Regions from separate parts of the Terrisporobacter glycolicus ATCC 14880 genome, predicted to be linked through region 3. Evidence: riboswitches for the same ligand, from Rfam matches in the RefSeq annotation. Region 3 holds a riboswitch; each other region holds the start of a gene.

Region 1 (6,146 bases), 1.7 Mb from region 3:
ATCTTCATGAACTAGATTTGCTATTTCTTCTATATTTCTTTCAAACAATCCTAGAGTACTTGGATTAGTTAACATTAATGCAGCTACTTCATCATTTAGTACTTCTTTTAATTTATTTATATCAACTGCTCCATTTTTAGTTGATTCAACTTCAATAATATCAAACCCAGCCATATTTGCACTGGCAGGATTTGTTCCATGAGCAGAGTCTGGTACTATAACCTTAGTTCTTTTTAAATCGCCTCTACTTTCATGGTATTTTCTTATCATCATAAGCCCTGTATATTCTCCATGTGCTCCTGCAGAAGGCTGTAAAGTTACCTCATCCATTCCTGTTATTTCACATAACATTTTTGATAAATTGTACATTAATTCTAAAGATCCTTGTGATGTTTCAACTGGCTGATAAGGATGCATATTAGTAAATTTGCTAAGTGAAGCCATATCTTCATTTATTTTTGGATTATACTTCATAGTACAAGATCCTAGAGGGTAAAATCCTGTATCCACACCGAAATTCTTATTTGATAATAAAGTATAATGTCTTACTACATCTAACTCACTTAATTCAGGTAATTCTAAATCAGTTTTCTTTATCATATTATGATCTAGCATTTCATCTAGTTTTGTAAGTTCTACGTCTAGTTTTGGAAGAGAATAAGCTTTTCTTCCTTCCTTGGAAATTTCAATTAATAAGCTATTATATTCTTTCATTTTACATTCCCTCCATAATTCTCATTAATTTATCTATTTCATCTGCACTTCTTTTTTCAGTTACACAAATCATAGTGCAATCTGCCAATTCTGGATAATCTTTGCCTAAATCATATCCTCCAAGTATATTATTCTCTAACAATTTTTTATTTAGTTCCTTTATTTCAATTGGTGATTTCATCACAAATTCATTGAAGAATTTTCCTTTAAATAGTATCTGGAATTTTCCGCCTTTACTTATTTTCTTATATGCATGATGTGATTTTTGTATATTTTGCATTGCTACTTCCTCATAGCCTTTTTTACCCATAGTTGCCATATAAATTGCTGAGTTTAATGCACACAAACCTTGGTTAGAGCATATATTTGAAGTTGCTTTTTCACGTCTAACATGTTGTTCTCTGGTTTGAAGAGTTAAACAGTAACATCTATTTCCATCTCTATCTACTGTTTGACCAACTACTCTACCAGGCATTTTTCTTATTAAACCTGATTTTATAGCTAAGAATCCTACATATGGTCCGCCATAGTTTAATGCATTTCCTAAAGGCTGAGCATCTCCCACAGCTACATCTGCTCCTACTTCTCCTGGAGACTTTAGTACACTCAAAGTTATTGGATTTACACTTAATACATACATAGCTTTTTTGCCATGAGCTATTTGACCCACTTCATCAACGTCTTCTATAACACCAAAAAAGTTTGGGTTTTGAAGTAGTACACAAGCAGTGTTCTCGTCTACTACTTCATTCAATCTATTTAAATCCGTCATACCTAACTCCCTATCATAATCAACTTCCACAACTTCACAATTATTAAATTGTAAATAAGTTTTTAATATTTTTCTTGTTTCTGGATGAACAGTTTTTCCTACTACTACTTTTTTACGTCTAGTTTTTGAAACTGCTAATAAGCATCCTTCCACTGCTGCTGTTGCACCATCATACATAGATGCATTTGCTATATCCATTTTTGTTATTTCTGCTATCATTGATTGGAATTCAAATATACTTTGTAATGTTCCTTGGCTTATTTCTGCTTGATATGGTGTATATGCTGTGTAAAATTCACTTCTTGATGTAATATGTTTTATGATCGAAGGAACATAATGATCATAAGCCCCTGCTCCTAAAAAGCAAGTTAATTCTTCTGTACTTATATTTTTATCTGCTATGTTTTTTACTATTTGACTAACTTCTAATTCTGATTTTGATTCTTCTAACTGTAAATCTCTTTTTAATTTTAAACTGTCAGGTATGTCTGAGAATAGATCGTCTATTGTATTTACTTTACATGCTTTAAGCATTTTTTCTTCATCTTCATGAGTCGCTGGTATATATGAATATTGCTTATATTCTTCCTTTATTATTTCAGATTTTTTATATTGTTTTTTATAAAAAGGTCTTTTTACTATTACTGCACTTACAAGTTTTTTTCTTACTCTTACTCCTATTTCATTTCCAACTTTGGCATAATTACTATCTATAATTGCCATTCCTATAAATTTGTCTAAAGTAGGAGATTTAAGTCCAGTAGTAACAAATCCTATAACTTTATCATCTACTTCTACTTCATAGCCACTTCTTATCATACCTTTTCCTTGCATTTCAAAAGCAACTAATTTTCTTTGAGTTTCCTGTGACTTTAAACCAATTAAAGCTTCTTTACCTATAAAATTTTCTTTATTCAGTTTAACAAATATTCCTAACCCACCTTCTAGAGGAGATATTTCTTCACTTATTTCATGGCCATAAAGAGGTAAATTCACCTCTGCTCTTAAAGTATCTCTAGCCCCAAGACCTGCTGGTGTTATGCTATCTTTTCCTACTTCCAAAATATCATTCCATATTTTCTCTACTACATTTTCATCGCAGTATATTTCAAATCCGTCTTCACCAGTATAACCTGTTCTTGAAACTATACATTTTTCTCCACAAACCTCTATATTATTTTTGAATTTATAAAATTCTATATCATTTAAATTTATATTTACTAACTTAGATAATATTTCTTCAGCTTTTGGACCTTGTATTGCCAATTGAGAAACATAATTAGATACGTTACTTATATTTACATCAAATTCTTCACTTTGATTTTTAATCCATTCATAATCTTTATCTATATTACCAGCATTAATTACTAGTAAATAATTTTCTTCTTCTATCATATAAACTAACAAATCATCTACTGCCATTCCATTTTCATAACACATTGGTGAGTATATAATCTCTTCTGCTTTCAGGTTTGTAATGTCATTTGTAATTAAATACTGTATAAAATTAAATGCTTCTTTTCCCTTGACTTCAACTTCTCCCATGTGAGAAACATCAAATAGCCCAGCACTTCTTCTTACATAGTCATGTTCTTTAGTTGCACTTGCATACTCTAATGGCATTTCCCATCCTGCAAATTCAAACATTTTTGCATTTAATTTTTCATGTGTAGAAAATAACTTAGTTCTTTTTAACTCCATACATTCTATCATTCTCCTACTCCCCCATCACATTTTTTATATAAACATAAAAAAGAGGATATGCAGACACTACAAGTAGTAGCCACATATCCTCTGTTCATTTACCTGAAAGTTTTAGCGAGATAATCTCATTTTCTTCGTCGGTGACTTTCACTCTTAATGAGCAAAGTCTTTCCAGAGTTCCATCAATTTACGATATTCTTGCCTGAAAGTTTCTCTGAAAATTTAATGGCAATTTTCAGATTGCTTCTTCGGCCTTTTTACCTAAGTAAAAACGTCTCTCGTAAATATCATTTGGATTTATTTAATTCTAAAATCATTGTATGTGAGTTCATAATATTTTTCAACTGTTTTTGTTCATTTTCTTATATATTTTTTCTGATTTTTTCGACAATTCAAAATCATTAGATAATTAGATGTAATAAATATACAAAAGTGCTTATAAAAATTATAATCGCTTTTATCATACATTAAAGTTACTTAATAAAAATCAAAAACTTACCCCAATATTAGCCATTATAGTTCTGATATGAATTGCTAAACAACTATTATTTTTAATCTAAATTCGCAGTGGTTAAATCTTATACAAATCATTTTTCTTATATAGCTTGTGAAAATTTAGGTAATTTCACTATAAATTTTTTCCAAACAATACCTATTGTTATAACTTTTAACGGTATCATAATAGCTTCTTTAAGTAAACGCGTTGGTAATAATCCTATAAATCCTTTACCCATTAAAATAGATAACCAATAAGTATCAAGACCTAAATTTAAAATTATATCTATAACTAAAACAGTTCCTATTATTCTTGTCCACGTAACTGCCTTATTATGTAAAAATACTCCATATACTATTCCCGACAATATGGCCGTAAGTGTAAATCCTGGGAAAAAAGCTCCTGTTGGAAATAGTACTACACCTATAATATCTGCTATACCATTTGCAACACCAGACCATATTGGTCCGTACATAATAGCAATTATAGCCACCGGTAAAAAACCGAATCCTATTCTAACTATAGGCGTTTGTATAGAGCAAAATCTAGTTAATATTATTTGTAATGCAACTAATAAACTAGTCTGAACTAGTCTTTTAACATTAAATTTTTTATTCATAAATTTCCTCCTAAATTTGGTTAGCACATAAATAAGTGATTCATGTGTGGAGTTATCAAAAATGATAAATTCTTTATATATATTTTTATTATCATCTATTGATTAGCCTATCTATTAAATTTAAATAACTTAATTAAATTGTAGCACAAAGGTTTTTAAAATAATTAGATTATTAACCTTTTTACAGTAAATCCAATAAATAATTCTATGTAAATAAAAAAAGACACATAAACATAAATGTTTATGTGTCTTAATTATTATTAAATTATATAATTTTAGTAATAATATGGAGAAGAGAACATAAATAAAAATGTTCCTAATGCACCTATCAATAATAAAAAAACTATGGTAATTATAGCTAATATTATTGGTATTGCTATATTAACTCCACCTTTATTTAATATTAATCTTTGCTTTATATCCTCTCCCATATTAGTGAAAGAATTTAATTGCTTTTGTATATGTTTTAAATAAGCTATATTTCCATATAATCCTGAAATCACTGCTATGGCTATACTTGCAATTAATGATACAGTTGGCATCAGCAATCCAATTAATATATCTGCTACAATAAGTCCAAAACCTATAACATACATTTTTCTATATAAAAACCACCATGAATTGAAGAAAAATGCAGCCCAGTTCCAACTAGTAGATTTATATATCTCTTGGATTTCCTTAAATTTAGGTATATAATATTCTTCTTTCGTTTGTATAAATTTAACCATATCTCTATTATCAAAGTCAGCTCTATAATTTTCATCATAATTATTATCTGTAAAACTTCTATATGTTTCATTATTTTTTATAGCATCTTTAATATTTTCAGTAGTACTTTTTATACTATCCTCTATTGTTATTAATTTATTTCCACAATTTGTACAAAACTTAGCATCTTTTGAACTTTTTTTCCCACATTTTGAGCAATATATGAACCTATTATCTTCAGCCATAATTTTCTCTCCTTAAATATTTTTTAATAAGTATTTTTATTTTACTATTATTAATATATTCTTACAATAGAGTCTAATAATATATTTCATTAATTATTTTACTTTATATGCAATAAAAGTTAATGGATTATTCTGTGGCATTAAAACATAATATAAAGTTTCACAATATAATATAAGCCATATTTCATCTAGTCTAATTAAATAAAATACGGCTTAATTCATTATTTTGTTAAAGATATATATTTTTTTGAAGTTAGTAAGTAATAAATAAAATAAATTACTGAGAAAATGCCAGTGGTTAATATTGTAGAGAATCTTCCATCTTGGTTAAACAAATTTGTTACTGCATAACTAGCTACTGCGCTATGAACAATAGCTACTATAGCTGGAAATAAGAAAAATATTCCCACTTGTTTATAAATAGATTTATTAATATATTCTTGATTTGTTCCGATTTTTCTCAATGTATCAAATCTTGGCTTATCTTTACTTGCATCAGAAATACATTTAAAGTACATAATACTTCCTACAGATATTATAAATACCAATGACATAAATAGACCTATAAAGTAAATTGCATTTATAAAATTATACCTATCTTCATTGAAATTATCTACACTATAAGGTTTCATATTACTGTTTTTCTTTATATCTTTCACTATATTGGCACTATTATCAAAGTTTTCTAAGGTGATACAAGATATATTTTCTGTATCTTTATTTAAGTCTTTTTTTAAAGAATTAAATGTACTATCGTTTACAATAACAGATGGAAGATTACCTCTAAAAAATCCAAATAAATTCATTGCATAATAGTCAATTATTTTAATATTTTTATTACCTAAATCAAAATCCACTTTAAAGTCAAAGGCATTTATTAAGTTTTTA
Region 2 (6,146 bases), 1.5 Mb from region 3:
TTTAACTCTTTTACAGAACCGTCTAAATTAACTGATTCTATATCATCAATAGCAAATTCAGCGCCAAAGTGTAATACTTGCTTATGCATTCTTTCTACTAATGATGGTCCTGATTCTCCTTCTAAGCATCCTGGGTAGTTTTCTACTTCAGAAGTTAGAGCTATTTGACCACCTTCTTTTTTCTTTTCTAATACTAACGTGCTTAGTCTTGCTCTTCCTGCATATAATGCAGCTGAAAGTCCTGCTGGACCTCCTCCTATGACTACAACATCATATATTTTACTCATTATATTCCCTCCAAAAGGCTAGTAAATATATCTTGATTCTTATTCAAATACAGTTTGGTCTTCAACTTCAGTTTGTAAAGCTTTTAATGCTTTTGTAACTAACTCTCTTCTTATTTTCTTTTCCTCTTCTAATGATAATGCTGGGTTTCCAAGAGGATGAGGTATAGCTATAGTTGGTACTATTCTGTTAGCTCCAACTGTTAAAGAAATAGGAACTACTGTACACATGTGTACTACTGGTATTCCATCTCTTTCTATTTCTTTTACCATCGTTGCACCGCAACGAGTACAAGTACCTCACGTAGAAGTTAAGATTACAGCATTAACACCATCTGCAACTAATTCTTTTGCTATTTCAGCAGCATACTTCTTAGCATTTGCAACTGCAGTTCCGTTACCAACAGTTGTGTAGAAGTACTGATGTAAACTTCCTATTACACCTTGCTCTTCAAATTCTCTAAGTACATCTACTGGTAAAACTCTATCTGGCTCTTCATTTGCATAAACTGGATCATATCCACCATGAGCAGTTTCATGATCAGCACTGCTTAAATGCTTGAATGATCCTATATCATATTTACCATATTTAGAAGCACTTGAAGATTCTATATGATCTGGATTTCCTTTTGGAACTATACCTCCAGAAGTAACTAAAGCTATTTTAGCACTACTTAAATCAACAACGGCTTTATTTGGTTCTACCCTATCGAAATCAGGCATTGGATACTCAGTAGTAAACTCTTCACCTTTTAATTTCTTAATTAGCATATCTACAGCTCTCTTAGATCCTCTTTCACTATCAAAGAAGTTCTTTCTTACACCATTTGGCATATATCCTTCTTCTTTTGATGATCCTATTGGCTCTTTTTTACCTAATTTAAGTGCAAGAGGTGCCATAACTTTAACAGCGTCTCTCATACCCACTGCAGAGTTTCTAGTTGGTACCATGTAAACTTTTTGTTTAAACATGTCAGCACCTGGGTTTTCTATATACATACCTGTTAAAGATGGTATTCCTAACTCATCTTGTACAGCTGTAGCTATAGTACCACATGCAACACCATATCTACCTGCATTAAATGCTGGTCCAGCTATAAATATATCTGGGTTATATTGTTTAACCATTTCTAAAACTTCTTTTTTAGCTTCTTCTAAGTTTTCATTGAAATAAGAGTCACCGCATATTACTGTAGCTACTATTTCAGCTTCTCCTTTAAATGCTGCATTGAAAGCAGCGCCTGGCCCTACTATACCTTCTCTTACTTCAGGCTTAACATGAGCCATTTCTTCTCCACCTATTTGTGCGAAAAATTGATTTATATATTGAACAACTTTTATCATCTTCAAACCCCCCTCTCACTATCTTGCACTTAATTTATTAAATCCAAGTTCATTAGTAGCCCCAGTTATTACTTGAAGCTCTGCAACTATTGATCCATCTGGTTGTAAACTTCCATCAAATCCACCAGCTATAACATCTGCAACTTCTGGATATCCTATTACTTTATCCATTGGAGGAAGAGTAACAACCTCATTTGCATTGCCTCCTGTTACAACTGCATTTGCTAAAGGATCTGCGTCTGCTAATGATTGAGATTTTCCATCTCTACCAGCATACTCATCAGTAACTATAACTGTTTTTATTCCTTTTTCCTCTATCTTCTTACAGTTCATTATTAAGTCTGTGTCTGGGTTACCAAATCCTTCTTGAGTTATGACTACACCATCAACACCTAAGAACTCTGCTAATTTGGCACTCCAGTTAGAAGATCTCTCTTTATCAGCAAGATAAACGTTTTCATTAGTAAGGATTACCCCTACAAAGTTTAATTCTTTACCATGCTTTTCAAATAAATCATGTATAACTGGGTTATTTAAGTGATGATAAGTTGTGTTTTTGTCACATGCAGAAACACAGTTACCACTTACTACTGCACCATCCATTATTTCAGTTGGATTTATTAAAGTAGATATAGTTTTCTTAGCATCTACTCCATAAACATAAGTGTCATGTAATAATCCTTGAGTTTGAAGCATATACACATAAGCTACTCTTGGTAGTTCTGGGTATTTTTTGTATCCTTCTATTATTGAATCTGTTTCATAAACTTCTACTTCATCTGGAGTTATATCTTTAGCTAACTCTCCTAAGTATATAGCTGCTTTATATCCAGCGTATCTTATAGCTTCTTCGTGATTATGTTGTTTTAAACCGTCTACTGGTTCACAAACTACTACTAAGTTATTTAACCCTGAGAAAGGTGTGTATTTAGAACCTTCACCACTCATATCTATTATTCCTTCTTGGAAACCTACTATTTTCCCCGTTGTTACTACAGCAGAACCTTTAAGTACATTCGTTTTTCCCGAGCCCACTGTTGTTACCTTATTTATCATACCTGGGAATATTCCTCCCGGTCCTTCAACTTTAACTCTTGGCTCTATAACGTCTTTAACTGGCATAATACGAATACTATCACCTGGTTTTGCTATTTCTAAATCTACTGATTTGATATTCTCATCTTCCATTAATAAGTCAATTAACTCTTGCTTATTAACATAAATTACTCCATCTTCCACTTTTGAAACATCAGAAAAACATATGTCTTTAACTTTTACATATCCTAATTCTAATTTCAAAAAAATCACCTCCAAAAATTTTATTTACTTTACAAAAATTTTATTTACTTGAACTAGGTATTTATTTAAAAGCACAATAAGCGCTATTAAAACATATTACTATTTCTATGGAATAATAAATTCTGCTAAATATGCTCTATTTACTTAAGAGCATTTTCAATTATTGATAAATCTACAACTTTAAAATCATCCATTATTCTATCGGTTAATTCAACAGTATAATCTTTATCTTTTTTAAATTTGTCATATGTTAAAATTGCATTTTCAATAATTGTTAAAGATTTGTAATCTAGGGATTCTTTATAATCAGATATTAGGACTGATTTATATGGAGTTTCATTTGGTTTTATGCTACTAGACAGAGGGTGAGTTAAAAGTATATGTCCTTCATGAACTCTATCTCTTACATAAAGTAAGATTTCTTTAAAAGAACATTCCTTATAATAAATCTTATAATCACTTTTGTATTTTTCATATACTTTATTGTTGTTAGTTATTATCATTTTATATCCCCCAGAACAGTTCTATTTTTTTGCAATAAAATAGCAGAAAGCCCCTAGCTTTCTGCTCTGTATTTAACCTGAGAGTTTTCCTCTATTCGCATAGAGTTGCCCCTTCGGTGCATATATTTATTGATTAAACTTAATGATGTCTTGCTTTCCAGAGTTAAGTCGTACTACGGTCCTTTTGCCTGAGATCATCACCAATATTCGCTTAATATTGGCTTATTCCTTCGGCGCTTTTTAAAAGTCTCTCCCGTAATAGTCATCCTTAATATAATAATTGTATTATTCTAATTATTCTGCAATATAATAATCGTCTTATTATTCATTCACTTAAAGTTTCTATTCATTTATAATTTTTTTCTATTTTAATTAGATTATAATTAATTATATCTATAATAAGCAACAAGTTTTTTTATATTTTTCAATATTTTTATTTTTTTCTATATTTATTAATTTATATGTTGATAATTACTATTTATAACCCTTTATTTTTAACTTTTAGTACTTACAAAATTGCTATCTTAATTAGTGGTCATTTCATTAACTATATAATCTATGTCAAGTACCATTTCTATCATTCCTATTTGATCATCATATACATTAGATTCAAATTCTTCTATTGCTGGACCAGGTATACCATCTCTGTTACCAATTATGATGACTTTCTTTTTTCTAATATACTCATTAGAAATACCTGCTTATCTAAATTTTATTTTTATATATTTACATTGAGCATAAAATATTGCTCAATGTAAACATAATTTAAATTTTATTCGAATACAGTTTGATCTTCTATTTCAGTTTGTAATGCTTTAAAAGCTTTTGTTATAAGATTTCTTCTTATTTTCTTTTCTTCCTCCAATGGTAGTGCTGGATTTCCAAGTGGATGAGGTATAGCTATAGCTGGAACTATTCTATTAGCACCAACTGTTAAAGAAATAGGGACTACTGTACAAATGTGTACTACTGGTATTCCCGCTCTTTCTATTTCTTTTACCATCGTTGCACCGCAACGAGTACAAGTACCTCACGTAGAAGTTAAGATAACAGCATCCACACCATCAGCCTTCAATTCTTCTGCATATTTTGCAGCAAATCCTTTTGCATTAGCAACTGAAGTTCCGTTTCCTACTGTTGAATAATAATATCTATTAAGCTCTCTTATTACACCTTGTTCTTCAAATTCTCTCATTATATCTACTGGTAAAACTCTGTTAGGATCATCATTTGCATAAACTGGATCATATCCACCATGAGCAGTTTGATGATCTGCACTACTTAATACTTTGAATCCATCCAAATCATATTTACCATATTTAGATGCACTTGAAGATTCTATATGGTCTGGATTTCCTTTTGGAACTATACCTCCAGAAGTAACAAGAGCTATTTTAGCCTTTGATAAATCTTTAATTGCTGGATTTGGAGCTACCCTATCAAAATCAGGCATTGGGTATTCAGTTGTAAATTCTTCACCTTTTAATTTCTTAATTAACATATCTACAGCTCTCTTAGACCCTCTTTCACTATCAAAGAAGTTCTTTCTTACACCATTTGGCATATAACCTTCTTCAATAGATGCACCTATTTCTTCGCCTTTTGCAAGTTTAAGAGCAAGAGGTGCCATAACTTTTACAGCATCTCTCATACCTACTGCAGAATTTTTAGTTGCTACCATGTAAACTTTGTCTTTGAACATGTCAGCACCTGGGTTTTCTACGTACATACCAGTTAATGAAGGTATTCCTAATTCTTCTTTAACAGCAGTAGCTATTGCTCCACAAGCAACACCATATCTACCTGCGTTAAAAGCTGGTCCTGCTATAAATACATCCGGATTATACCCCTTAACCATATCTAATACTACTTTCTTAGCTTCTTCTAAATTTTCATTAAAATAAGAGTCTCCACATATTACTGTAGCTACTATTTCAGCTTCTCCTTTAAACGCCACATTAAAAGCAGCACCTGGCCCTACTATACCCCCTCTCGCTTCAGGTTTAACATGAGCCATTTCTTCCCCACCTATTTGTGCGAAAAATTGATTTATATATTGAACAACTTTTATCATCTTCAAACCCCCCTCTCACTATCTTGCACTTAATTTATTAAAACCTATTTCATTTGTAGATCCTGTAATAACTTGAAGTTCTGCAACTATTGAACCATCTGGTTTTAAACTTCCGTCAAATCCACCAGCTATAACATCTACAACCTCTTGATATCCTATCACTTTATCCATCGGAGGAAGAGTAATTAATTCATTTGCATTTCCTCCTGTTACAACTGCATTTGCTAAAGAATCAGCATCAGCTAATGATTGCGATTTTCCATCTCTACCTGCATATTCATCTGTTATTATTACTGTTTTTATTCCTTTTTCTTCTATCTTTTTACAATTCATTATTAAGTCAGTATCTGGATTACCAAATCCTTCTTCGTTGATTATTACACCGTCTACACCTAAAAATTCAGTTAATTTGGCACTCCAGTTAGAAGACCTTTCTTTGTCAGCAAGATAAACATTTTCGTTTGTTATTATTACACCAACAAAGTTTAACTCTTTTCCATGTTTTTCAAATAAGTCATGAATAACTGGGTTATTTAAATGATGATAAGTTGTGTTTTTATCGCATGCAGAAACACAGTTACCACTTACTATTGCTCCGTCCATTACTTCTGTTGGATAAATTAAAGTAGATATAGTTCTCTT
Region 3 (6,146 bases):
CACCTTTCTTATTAGATAAAGTAAAAACTATAACTGAAGGAAAATCTCTTGCCTCTAATATAGAACTTGTTTACAACAATGCTAAAGTTGCTGCTAATATAGCAAAAGACTTAGCTGATTTAAATAAATAATAATCCTAAAAAGGGCTGTAGTACAACAACTTTTAATACTTGTACCACAGCTCCTTATTTTTTATAATTATTTTAATTCTCATTTAAAAATAATTCTTTTAATAATTTTGTATTTAATAGCAGTCCTATTATGACTACTTTGGTCTTACATATTTTATTCATATATTCATAAGAATAATTCCTTGGAGTAAAGTCAAAATGAACAGTTTTACCATTTTCAATTTGAATTATTCCTTTTCCCCTTAATACATATCCCTGTTTTTTATCATTTAGTAATTCTAATACTTCTTTTAATTCTTCTTCTGTAAAAACCTTAGGTTTATCTATTGTAGTAGATTTCAATAACTTCTTAATTCTAGTTGTATCATTTAAATTTTCTTTTATAACAACTCTATTTATTTCTAAAGCTTCAATATAATGTTTTAAGTTTAATTCTCTTTTTAAATACCAATCTTCTTCTATTATATAGGCTTGCTCATTATAGTCACTAAGTTTCCATATAATAGGTTCAAGCTCATTTTTGTTCACTCCTTCAAAATGACTAAGTAGTATAATGTTTGCATTTTTAATTTGATTTAAATAAAAATCTCCAAAATTATCTTCATACTCATAAAAATTGCATAAATCTACTATTGTTATTACATTATTGATTATCATTTCTTTCTTTGAATACTTACATATATCTTGGCACAGTTTAATTATGTCTGATAACATGGCAACTCCAGAAGGTTCTATTATAATTCTATCTAAACTAGTTTCTTCAATTAGGGATAATATTGCTTCTTTAAAGTTACCTATTAAACTGCAACATATACATCCTGATGGTAATTCTTTTATTATAAAATCTCCCTTTATTAAATCACTATCTATAGACATATCCCCAAATTCATTCTCAATAATAGCAATTTTTTCATCTGTATTTTTAACAAACTCATTTAAAAAAGTTGTTTTTCCAGCACCTAAAAATCCTGAAATAATATCGATTTTTATACTCATTTTCTCTCCTCTTTTGTCTTAATTTAACTTAATTCAATTATAAGAGTAACATATAAAAAATATTTATTGAAATTGATATTTTCTATAAAGTTTGAGTAAATATAAATTTTATTGATATATATTAACATGAGAAACTGTAGTTTTTTAATTTACATATTTATTATTTCGTATCTAAATCCTGTTTCTTTCATTAAATCTAAGTATGGAATTGGATTAAAATACTCTGGTGAAAATACTCCTTCTCCCTTCCATATTCCCCTAGCAATAAGTTCTATAGTAAGAGCTGCACCAAATCCTGTTTGAGCTACTACTGCTTGCATGCCCCAATCTTTTATTGATTGTTTATTTTCAAATGGTTGATATATAAAAATTTCTTTTTTCTTTCCATCTTTTATACCTATACAATGAACTCCAACAAGCATCATGCCTATCATTTCATCACCTATCTCTTTTGGTTGCGGAGCACATGCTGCAACTACATCCCTTGGCACTACTTTTACTCCACCCACATCAACAGGGTGTATACTTCTAAGACCTAATGAATCTATTACTTTTAAAGCATTTACTAAAGATGGGTCTAAAGCTATTTTAAAAGTAGCTTTTTTAAGACCATATTTACCTAAATATCTTTGCATAGTAACTACTTCTTCATGTTCTACTTTTATCAAATTATTTTCTCCAACACCTTCAGGCATTATAAATGTTTCTTCTCCACTAAAAGCATCTTCCACTATAAATCCACCCTTGTCTTTATTATACTCCACATTAGGATTCATAACTTCATCTAAAATAGTCCATACATTAAATCCAAAAGTTATATCATTTTCTTTGGCACCTGGTATTTCTAAGTTTCCACCATCTTTTACATGCACTTCATGTAGTTCATCAAATTCATACTCTGCAGCATATTTTGCAAATACATTTACTACACCTGGGTCTATACCCATGCATATACAAGCCATTTGATTTTTATTCTTCCAGTTTTCATGCCTATCAAAGTTGTACTTGGTCATAGGCTCTATATAGCTATTTTCTATTCCTATACCAAATTTAGGATTATCCATAGGTACTGACCATGTTCCCATACTACCATAACTTGCTCCACCCTCATAAGCAGCATCAAATATTTGATTACTTACAAATGGAGCCGCAGAATCCATTACAAAATCTATATTATACTCTTTAATTAATTCAATCATCTCATTTTTATTTTTAGCATCAACTTGAACTGCCTTATAATTTTCTTTTTCCTTTAAATTTTCTATTACTTCTTTAGCTCTATCTAAATTATAATCCGCAACTAAAACAAATTCTAACCATTCTCTATAATTTTCTCTACTTTGCAGTATTTTTAGTATTGATTCTCCTACTGCTCCTGATCCTACTAACATCATTCTCATAATAATTTATATCTCCCTTATTTAAATTTATAAATATACATTTATACATAAATATGATTTTTCAAAAGCAAAAAAGGACAGAATAATAAGCATACTAAAATTAAGTATCTTATTACTCTGTCCTTTTGCCAGTTGGTTATAGCCACGTAGGCGACGGTATCCGTTCTCTCCAAAGCTTCGTCAAATAATCTTCCTTTTGCCTGTCAGTTTCAAAAAAGATTAAGATAAATTCTTTTTTTTGCTTCTTCGGCCTTACATTTAAGTAATGTCTAAGATTATTCTCATCCGATCATATTTATTTTACTATTTATATTTTATAATATATATTTTCATTGTCAATATATAATTTAGATTACTCTTTAAATTTATGTATATTTTACATATAAAAAGCCTTAGTAATTGTTTTCAATTTACTAAGGCTTTTTTAATACAATTATTTTTTATTTTTTAATATATTTTCTATTATTCCTTTACATCTACCACAACCAGTTCCTGCTTTAGTCTCTTCCATAACTTGTTCTACTGTTTGTGCACCACTTTTAACCGCTGCTACAACTTCATTTACAGATACATTTTGGCATTTACAAACATTTTGTACTACCCTATCAATTTCTCTATATTCTTCATCATTTTCTATAACTATATCTGTCATGACCTTAACATCTTGTACCGTTCTAGCTCCTTGTGCCTGAGCTGCTCTAACTTTTATATATTTTTCCTTATCTAAAATCATATCCATACTCCTTATATTTATAAATAATATTATTTTTCATTTTAAATTTATTATTCCATTTTAGTGTAGGTTTATACAAATATCATTTTTTAATATAATTCTATCTTTTTGTATAAGTTAATACTGCAATTCCACCTGAGAAACTATAATTTTTTAAATGTAAATTTATAGTTGGATTATTTTCCAAAAATAACTTTCTTCCCTTACCTAATATACAAGGAATTATACCGATTATGTACTCATCTATAACATCAGATTTTATGAATGTATCTGCTAAAATTGCACCACCAAATATCCATATATTCTTTCCTTCTTCTTTTTTTAGGTTAAGTATTTTTCCAACAATATCTCCATTTATAATCTCCACATTATCTTTATTTATATTAAGTTTCTTATTGGTAACTAAGTAAATTTTTTTATCTGAAAATTCATCAAAAGTTTCTCTAGGTATATCTTCATAAGACTTTCTTCCCATCACTATTGTATCGCAAGTTTCTAAAAATTTATTAAACTCAAATTGTCCTTTAGTATCCAGTGAATTATTATCCTCTCCCACAATCCAATCAAATCCACCATCTTCATCGCTTATATATCCATCTATACTCATAGCTAAGTTAAAGATTATTTTTCTGCTCATTATATTTCTCCTTTTATTCAATAATTAAATATCCTTAAATAGTATTTCCTTTATATACCCATTATTAGTACACTTAAATAAAAAAGATAGTAATAGTACATCAATGTATTATTACTATCTTTACAATAGATCAGCTAATTCTTTAATTAATTTTAAAACTATTATTCTGCATAAGCATCTTTTCCAATTAAGTAATATAATCTGTCATCATTACTAATTGAAAATAGCTTATTTTTAAATAATCTAGTCACATTATTTTGTATATTTTTATTGCTTTCATAATCATAACCATTTACTTTTAGTATTTTACTATCCTTAGATAATTTTTCATAAGTTTTATCACTTACAACAAACTGATTCTTAAAAAGTCCAGTTATTAAGATTTTCTTATTAAGAACACCTTTTATTTTTATATCAATATCCTTTGCTTTAAATTCCTTTACTTCTTTTTGCTTGTTTAAATATGATAAATTCTTTATCCCATCATATCTAGGTATAATCATGGCTTCATCACCAGAAAGGTCAACCACTTTAAGACTTTTATCTTTAGCTAATTTATTATATTCTGTTTGCTTGATAACTACAGTTCCTTTGTCATCTACTTTAAGCATATCAAAGTTAGTCTCTTTTGCATTTGAACCTTTCAATGCTTCATTTATTGCTTCTTCTTGTGATTTTTCCTTTTTATTGCCTTCTTCTGATATATATATAAGTCTGTATGGATAATCATTAATTAATGATTTATATACAGATACACCACCTACAATAACTAATATTCCTAAAACTGCTGCTATAACTTTTCCTTTTGAAAATTTCATTTTACCATCTCCCTTATATTTAATAAATCTAATTGCTCTAAATCCAACAAACAACACGAAAAATATATTTTTATTTTATATTAGGTAGATTTTTTCAACAATTGATTTACATTACAGAAATATTACATTTTTGATAGTTTATTTTAATTAATATTAATCAAAATAAAAAGGATGGCATTAGCCATCCTTTTCTACTTGAATATATTTTATTTTTAAATTACTTCCTTTAAAGATGTATTTATATTTTCATCACCTTCTTTTACACAAACAATAACAGGTATATTAGTTAAATCTTCTATCATTTTTTTATTATCAATATGTATCATATTATTTTCATCATAGTTATTAAGAATAATGCCTATTATTGAAAAGCCTTGAGATTTGGCATATTCTGCTGTAAGAACTGTATCATTTATTGTTCCAAGTCCTCCATCAGCAACTATAATAATAGGAAGATTTAGTAATTTTATAATATCAGTTAACATTATTTTTTTATCATCAAATCTTAAAGGACAAATAATTCCTCCACATCCCTCAACAACCATAAAGTCGTAATTCTTACTAATTTTATCAAAATCTGCTTTTATTTTATTTGACTCAATAAATTCATTATTTATTTTTGCTGCTAAGTGAGGAGATACCGGTTCTTTAAATATATAACTTACTAAGTCTTTCGGATTGTAATTTAAATTTGATCTAATGCATACTTCCTTTGCATCTCCAGGTATTAATTCATTATCTTCCAAATAAGCTCCACTTAAAGCTCCTTTAAAATATCCGCAGTTCACATTATTTTCTCTAAGATTTTTTACTATTAAAGAACTAACATAAGTTTTACCCACATCTGTGGAAGTACCTGTAATAAATACACCTTTATTCATTACACTTCACCTCATATCCAAGTTTCTTTATGATTTTCATATCTTCATCAATAGTAATTCCAGAAGTGGTTAACATATCTCCTGTAATTGCAGCGTTGGCACCTGATGAGAAAACACTTAATCCTTTATCTTCTAAGAGACCTCTCCCTCCAGCCAAACGAAGTTGTGCGTTAGGTAGAATAAATCTATAAATAGCGACTATTTTTCTTACCTCGTCCAATGTTAATACTTTATTATTTTCTAATGGTGTACCTTTTATAGGGTTTAGTATATTAATAGGCACTGAAGTTATCCCTAAATCTCTAAGTGTAAATGCTAAATCGATACGATCTTCCATATTTTCACCAAGACCCATTATTCCACCAGAACAAACTGTAAGGCCTGCTTTCTTAGCAGCTTTTATAGTTTCAATTTTTTCATCATAAGTATGAGTAGTACATATTTGCGAGAAAAATCTTTTGCTACTTTCTAGATTATTATGATATCTTATTACACCTGCTTCTTTTAATTTACATAGCTCTTCATAAGTTAATAAACCGCCAGAAGCACA
Region 4 (6,146 bases), 910 kb from region 3:
TAAAATACTAGATTTGGGAACTTATTATACAGAAAATGAGAGGTGTTATTATATAGTAAGTGAATTTTTTGCTGGAATTGAGCTTAGAAAAGTTATAAAAGGTAATTATATGGACTTAAATAGTATTGTAAAAATATCTAGAAAAATTCTAAGAGCACTAGACACATCTTATAACCATAAGCTTTATCATGGATCTTTAACAGAAGACAATATTTTTGTAGATGAAAATTATAATGTTAAAATATATGATTTTGGTATAACTCAAGCTAATAAAGGTGTTAATATTAGGAAAGATAATAGCATAGGATTTTTATGTCCTCATCAAATTAATATTAATTATACAGATATGGAGAGTGATTTTTTTTCATTAGGTGTAATTCTATTTGATGCAATTTTTAAAAAAATGCCCTTTGGTATTGGTAAAAATGAGGATGAAATGTTAAAATTAATTGATAGAGGAATTGACTGGAATACTGTGGCTATTAATAATGAAAATATTGCTTTAGTAAATATGGTCAAGAAACTTATTAGAAGAACTGAAAAATATAATAATGTGAAAGAAGTATTAATTGATTTAAGCAAGTTTATGTATGTTAAAGCTGATATTGAAGAAAATAGTATAAGCACTTTACAAGAATATGAAAGCGATAAAAATAATAATAAACCTGGAGTAAAGTTTCTTCAAAAATCACTATTGCTTGTTCTAACATTAACAATTTTAGTCACTGCTATTATTTGGTTTCAGTAGCATGAAAATAATTATTTATCAGGAGAAAAAATATGAAAGTAAATTGGAATTCAAAGTATAATACTGTATCAGTATATGCATTAATAGTAATCTGCTGTAGTATAATTTTTTATTTTGTAGCATCTCAAATAGGATCTTTTAGCGAAAAGATAAGTATTGCAATTGGGATATTATATCCATTTATTATAGGATTTGCAATTGCTTATTTGCTTAATTTTATTTTAGATTTTTATGAAGTAAAAATATTAGGAAAAGCTCAGTGGTTTAGTAATTTAAGAAGAGGACAAAAAAGAAGTATAGGGTTATTGTTAACATATTTAACAGCAGCAGGTATATGCTACTTATTCATACACTTTATAGTTCCTCAATTAATAGAGAGTATAATGGGGTTCGTTAATGAGGTTCCTCAATATGTAGATAATGTTACTAAATTATTTAATGATTTAATAAACGAAACAAATGTAAGCCCAGAATATGCTTCACTAATACAAGAACAAATGGATAAATACATACAAATTGTTATGGATTTTGCAAAGGAAATAATTCCTATTGTAGGTAATATGTTAAAATCAATTGCGTCAAGTATATGGAATATAGTTCTTGGAATTATTATTTCAGTATATTTATTAATAGATAAAGAAAACTTCTTTGCTATAAATAGAAAAATAACGCGTGCATTATTCTCCACTAAAACTGCAAATAGAATATTTGAATTAGCTTATAGAAGTAATGAAACTTTTGGTAAATTCCTAAGTGGTAAAATAATTGACTCAGCTATTATAGGAGTATTAAGTTTTGTGGTATTCTCGATATTTAAGATGCCATATACATTACTAATTTCTGTAATAATAGGTGTGACTAATATAATTCCATTCTTTGGACCATTTATTGGAGCTATACCATCATTTATTATAATTTTATTTGTTTCTCCAACTAAAGCCTTAGTATTCTTGTTACTAGTATTCATAATACAACAAATTGACGGAAATATTATAGGACCAAAAATACTAGGAGATTCAATTGGAATATCAGCGTTTTGGATATTATTTGCCATACTTGTGGCAGGTAAATTCTTAGGAATAGTGGGAATGATAATAGGTGTACCTTTATTTGCCATTGTTTATTCGATAATAAAAGAAGAAGTTGAATATAAGCTTAAGATTAAAGAATTACCAACAGATACCAAGGATTATATGGATAGAGTGTAGCAAGAAATTAATCAAGGGAGATGTTATTATGAAGAAAAAAGGGGTTTTTATTTTAACGCTGTTAATGATGCTTTTGTTAACAGTTAATGCATTTGCAGATAATATAGATAGTGCATCAAATTATTTTGCTTTAAATGAAGATATAAATATCTCAAAAGAAGTCTTAGGTGATATTTATTCTGCAGGTAAAAAGATTACTGTAAAGGATAATGTAAATGGTGATGTTGTAGCTCTTGCTGAGAGTATAGATATTACAAGTAATGAGGTAAATGGCAATATAAGATGTGGAGCACAAACTTTAAATATTAACAGCAAAAATGTAAAAAATATAACTTCTTTTGGTCAAAATATCAACATAGGTAAAAAAACTACTGCAAAGGCTATTTACGTATCAGGTGAGAATATTAATTTTAAAGGCAATTGCGAAGGATTTTATGCCGCAGGTGACACAATAATAATTAATGGTAAAATTAATGGTGATGTTAACATAAAATGTAATGAGTTAATTATAGCCGATAATGGTGAAATTACAGGGAACATAAAGGTATACTCACCTAAAGAACCTATTGTAAACTCTAATGTATCTATGAATGACATACAATATACTAAGATAGAAAATTCAACTAATGAGAGTAAACTAAAAGCTTTTTTAGGTTTTGGAACTATTCTATCGATTTTAGGATCTTTAATATTTGGGGTGCTTTTGTATTCTGTGTTTAAAAAATTCTTTATAAAAAGTAGTGATTTATTATTGAAAGAACCACTTCCAATAGTTTTAGGAGGCATGGCATCATTTATATTAATGCCTATAGCTAGTTTGTTGTTATTTTTAAGTATAATAGCTTTACCTATTGGGGTAATATCATTAATTATGTATTTTATAGTAGTTTATTTATCTCCTGTGATTGTGGGAATAGTAATTGGAAGATTGATACTTAAGAATAAAAATCCATACTTACAGCTTTTGGTTGGTATATTAGTTATAAGATTACTAAGTCTTATACCAATGATAGGTGGTTTTGTATGGGTAGTAAGTGGAATGATAGCTCAAGGGCTAATAATATACTCATTTGTTCAATCAATAAAATATAAAGAAAAAAGAATAGAAACAAACTAATAAGAAATATGGGTTATTTTAACCCATATTTCTTATTTATTAAAAATAATGTAATAAATCAATTATTTAATAATAAATTTTTATAATAAAAATTAGGAGAGATAATTTTAAAAAATGCTTTTATTTGAATCAAATAATTTTATATGAAAATTTAAATTAATCTATTTGACAAGTATTAGAAGATAATATACTATTATTGTTACAAGTTAACAAGTCAATAATCTGATGAAGCTTTACAGAAGAGTTGTCTTAGGACACGCCGAAGGAGTCATACTCTCAGGTACTTTTTACAAAGGTGGGACTGTAAAGAATAGGAAACTCTGGAGAGACCCGTAAAGGGAGCCGAAGGGGCAAGGCTTAACTGCTCAATCTCTCAGGCAAAAGGACAGAGAATATATATAAAGCATATTTATGCTTTTCTTTAATATGTATGAAATCCTATACTAAATCATCTTTATGATTTAGTATTTTTTAATTACTAAGATATTATAATACTTTTATATATATGAAAAACTTATATGTTCTTGTATTATCAATACATTTCTATAAGAGTAAAAAAGCAATTTTTTTATAGTTCATACATATTCAAAATTATTATATTTTTAGCAAGCTGCATATTGTTACTGTATGCAGGATGCAATTTATTCTTGTCTTTATTCATAAATGATTATATGATTTTGTACTTAAATTATTTAATTACAAAAGGAGTGTTTTTTATGGATTTTCTTAACTTATTAAACCAAGTGGATAGCTTTATATGGGGACCACCATTATTAGTTTTACTAGTAGGTACAGGTATTTATCTTACAGTAAGACTGGGACTAATACAAATTGTCAGATTACCTAAAGCATTAAAATTAATTTTTAAAGCTGAGAATGAAGGTAATGGAGACATCTCAAGTTTTGGAGCTTTATGCACAGCTCTTGCAGCAACAATAGGAACAGGTAATATAGTTGGAGTCGCTACGGCAATCAAAGCTGGTGGACCAGGCGCATTATTTTGGATGTGGCTTGCTGCCTTCTTTGGAATGGCAACTAAGTATTCAGAAGGTTTACTTGCTATAAAATTTAGAACTAAAGATAAAAATGGTCAAGTATCTGGTGGTCCAATGTACTATATAGTAAATGGTATGGGGGAAAAATGGAGACCTTTAGCATCGTTCTTTGCTGTAAGTGGTATATTAGTAGCGCTTTTAGGTATTGGGACATTTTCACAAGTTAATTCAATTACAGATGCAGTACAAGGCTCTTTTAATATAGACCCTAAAATAACAGGAGTTATATTATCAATTTGTGTTGCTTTAGTTGTATTTGGAGGTCTACAAAGTATATCAAAGGTGGCAACTAAAATAGTTCCTTTTATGACAGTAGCATATATATTAATATGTCTTGCTATTTTAGGTAAATCTTATACATTAATACCAGAAACATTTGTATTAATATTTAAAAGTGCTTTTACTGGTCAAGCAGCTGCGGGAGGTTTTATTGGAGCAACAGTGTCAATGGCTATTAGAAATGGTATAGCTCGTGGCGTATTTTCAAATGAATCAGGTCTTGGTAGTGCCCCTATTGCAGCTGCTGCAGCAAAAACTAAGTGGCCAGCAGAGCAAGGTTTAATATCAATGACAGGAACATTTATAGATAGTATAATAATTTGTACCTTAACAGGAGTATCTTTAATAATTTCAGGTGTTTGGCAAAGTGATTTGAATGGAGCAATAATGACTCAATCAGCTTTTGCATCAGTACTCCCAAATTTAGGTCCAATATTTCTAACAATAAGTTTAAGCTTATTTGCATTTACAACTATCCTTGGATGGAGTTATTATGGAGAAAGATGTTTTGAATTTTTATTTGGAGTTAAAAAAATAAATTTGTTTAGAGGTTTATTTGTACTTATGGTGTTGCTTGGCGCATTTTTAAAATTAGAAATGGTTTGGATTATAGCTGATATTGTAAATGGCCTTATGGCACTACCAAATTTAATTGCTTTACTTGCGCTATCTCCAATAATCATATCTGAAACTAAATTATACTTAGATTATTTGGATGAAAAAAATAAATCAGATAAGGAAAAAATAAGCTAAAATGGCAAGTTTTCAATATTTTATTGTAATTTTTAAAAACTTTTTAAAAAAATTTTTATTTTTTTATAAAAAAGGTACCCAAAATAGAACTTAACCTTTGTATATATAGTGTAAAAAATAAAAAAGGAGAGATTTCAATGAAATTAAACAAAATGATAGCAGTAGCTTTAGGTGTAGTTCTTACATCATCAACAGTATTATCACAAGTAGGGTTGGCAGATGCAGCATCTAAACTTATAGGAAGTGCAAAAGCAAAGGAAATAATGTTAAAGAAAGTTCCGGGAGCAAAAATAGTTAAGTTTAGATTAGATAATGATAAGACTCCAGAGTACGAAGGAGAATTAACAAAAGGAAGTTATAAGTACGAAATAGATATAAATGCTAAGAGCGGAAAAATAACAGATTACGAAAAGGAAAAAATAAAAACATCTTCTTCAAAATACATAGGAGAAGCTAAAGCAAAAGAGATAATGCTAAAGAAAGTTCCAGGAGCAAAAATAGTTAAATTTAAATTAGATAAAGATGATACAGCTGAATACGAAGGTGAATTAAGAAAAGGTAACTATGAATATGAAATATCAGTAAATGCTAAAAGTGGAAAAATAACAGAATTTGAAAAAGAAAAAATAAAAACATCTTCTAAGAAATTAATAGGAGAATCTAAAGCAAAAGAAATAATGTTAAAGAAAGTTCCAGGAGCAAAAATAGTTAAATTTGAATTAGATAATGACAAAACACCAGAATATGAAGGTGAATTAAGAAAAGGTAACTATGAATATGAAATAACAGTTAACGCTGTAACTGGGAAAATAATAGAATTTGAAAAAGATATTAATTAATAAAAAATAATTTTTAGTAGTAAAATATAAATAATGTCAATAAGAAACCTTAGATTGAAGTAAAATTCAGTCTAAGGTTTTTATTTTTAGTAGAAAACTAATAGTTTTAAAAGAGAGATATAAGGTAAAATATATAGTATAAATAAT

Evidence for each region. A riboswitch is a leader RNA that binds a small molecule or an ion and turns the genes downstream of it on or off. The one in region 3 is predicted to bind glycine.
Region 1: another riboswitch for glycine. It lies ahead of gcvPA (aminomethyl-transferring glycine dehydrogenase subunit GcvPA); the one in region 3 lies ahead of TEGL_RS11255 (saccharopine dehydrogenase family protein).
Region 2: another riboswitch for glycine. It lies ahead of TEGL_RS03775 (GrdX family protein); the one in region 3 lies ahead of TEGL_RS11255 (saccharopine dehydrogenase family protein).
Region 4: another riboswitch for glycine. It lies ahead of TEGL_RS06755 (alanine/glycine:cation symporter family protein); the one in region 3 lies ahead of TEGL_RS11255 (saccharopine dehydrogenase family protein).

Annotation. Positions count from the first base shown of each region.
Region 1 is NZ_CP117523.1:603,348-609,493, reverse strand. Features, by position in the region: gene gcvPB (aminomethyl-transferring glycine dehydrogenase subunit GcvPB) at 1-714, opposite strand, end outside; gene gcvPA (aminomethyl-transferring glycine dehydrogenase subunit GcvPA) at 716-3,199, opposite strand; glycine riboswitch at 3,371-3,481, opposite strand; gene TEGL_RS03130 (folate family ECF transporter S component) at 3,787-4,305, opposite strand; gene TEGL_RS03125 (DUF2628 domain-containing protein) at 4,581-5,258, opposite strand; gene TEGL_RS03120 (FtsX-like permease family protein) at 5,480-6,146, opposite strand, start outside.
Region 2 is NZ_CP117523.1:733,568-739,713, reverse strand. Features, by position in the region: gene trxB (thioredoxin-disulfide reductase) at 1-287, opposite strand, end outside; gene grdB (glycine reductase complex selenoprotein B) at 327-1,634, opposite strand; gene TEGL_RS03780 (glycine/sarcosine/betaine reductase component B subunit) at 1,647-2,927, opposite strand; gene TEGL_RS03775 (GrdX family protein) at 3,068-3,430, opposite strand; glycine riboswitch at 3,597-3,696, opposite strand; gene TEGL_RS03770 (hypothetical protein) at 3,955-4,110, opposite strand; gene grdB (glycine reductase complex selenoprotein B) at 4,203-5,510, opposite strand; gene TEGL_RS03760 (glycine/sarcosine/betaine reductase component B subunit) at 5,523-6,146, opposite strand, start outside.
Region 3 is NZ_CP117523.1:2,277,468-2,283,613, forward strand. Features, by position in the region: gene TEGL_RS11245 (pseudouridine-5'-phosphate glycosidase) at 1-131, shown strand, start outside; gene TEGL_RS11250 (GTP-binding protein) at 204-1,127, opposite strand; gene TEGL_RS11255 (saccharopine dehydrogenase family protein) at 1,277-2,527, opposite strand; glycine riboswitch at 2,706-2,812, opposite strand; gene TEGL_RS11260 ((2Fe-2S)-binding protein) at 2,961-3,260, opposite strand; gene TEGL_RS11265 (dihydrofolate reductase family protein) at 3,361-3,897, opposite strand; gene TEGL_RS11270 (hypothetical protein) at 4,059-4,715, opposite strand; gene bioD (dethiobiotin synthase) at 4,928-5,596, opposite strand; gene bioB (biotin synthase BioB) at 5,589-6,146, opposite strand, start outside.
Region 4 is NZ_CP117523.1:1,364,355-1,370,500, forward strand. Features, by position in the region: gene TEGL_RS06740 (protein kinase domain-containing protein) at 1-748, shown strand, start outside; gene TEGL_RS06745 (AI-2E family transporter) at 781-1,956, shown strand; gene TEGL_RS06750 (hypothetical protein) at 1,985-3,073, shown strand; glycine riboswitch at 3,384-3,472, shown strand; gene TEGL_RS06755 (alanine/glycine:cation symporter family protein) at 3,790-5,160, shown strand; gene TEGL_RS06760 (PepSY domain-containing protein) at 5,298-5,999, shown strand.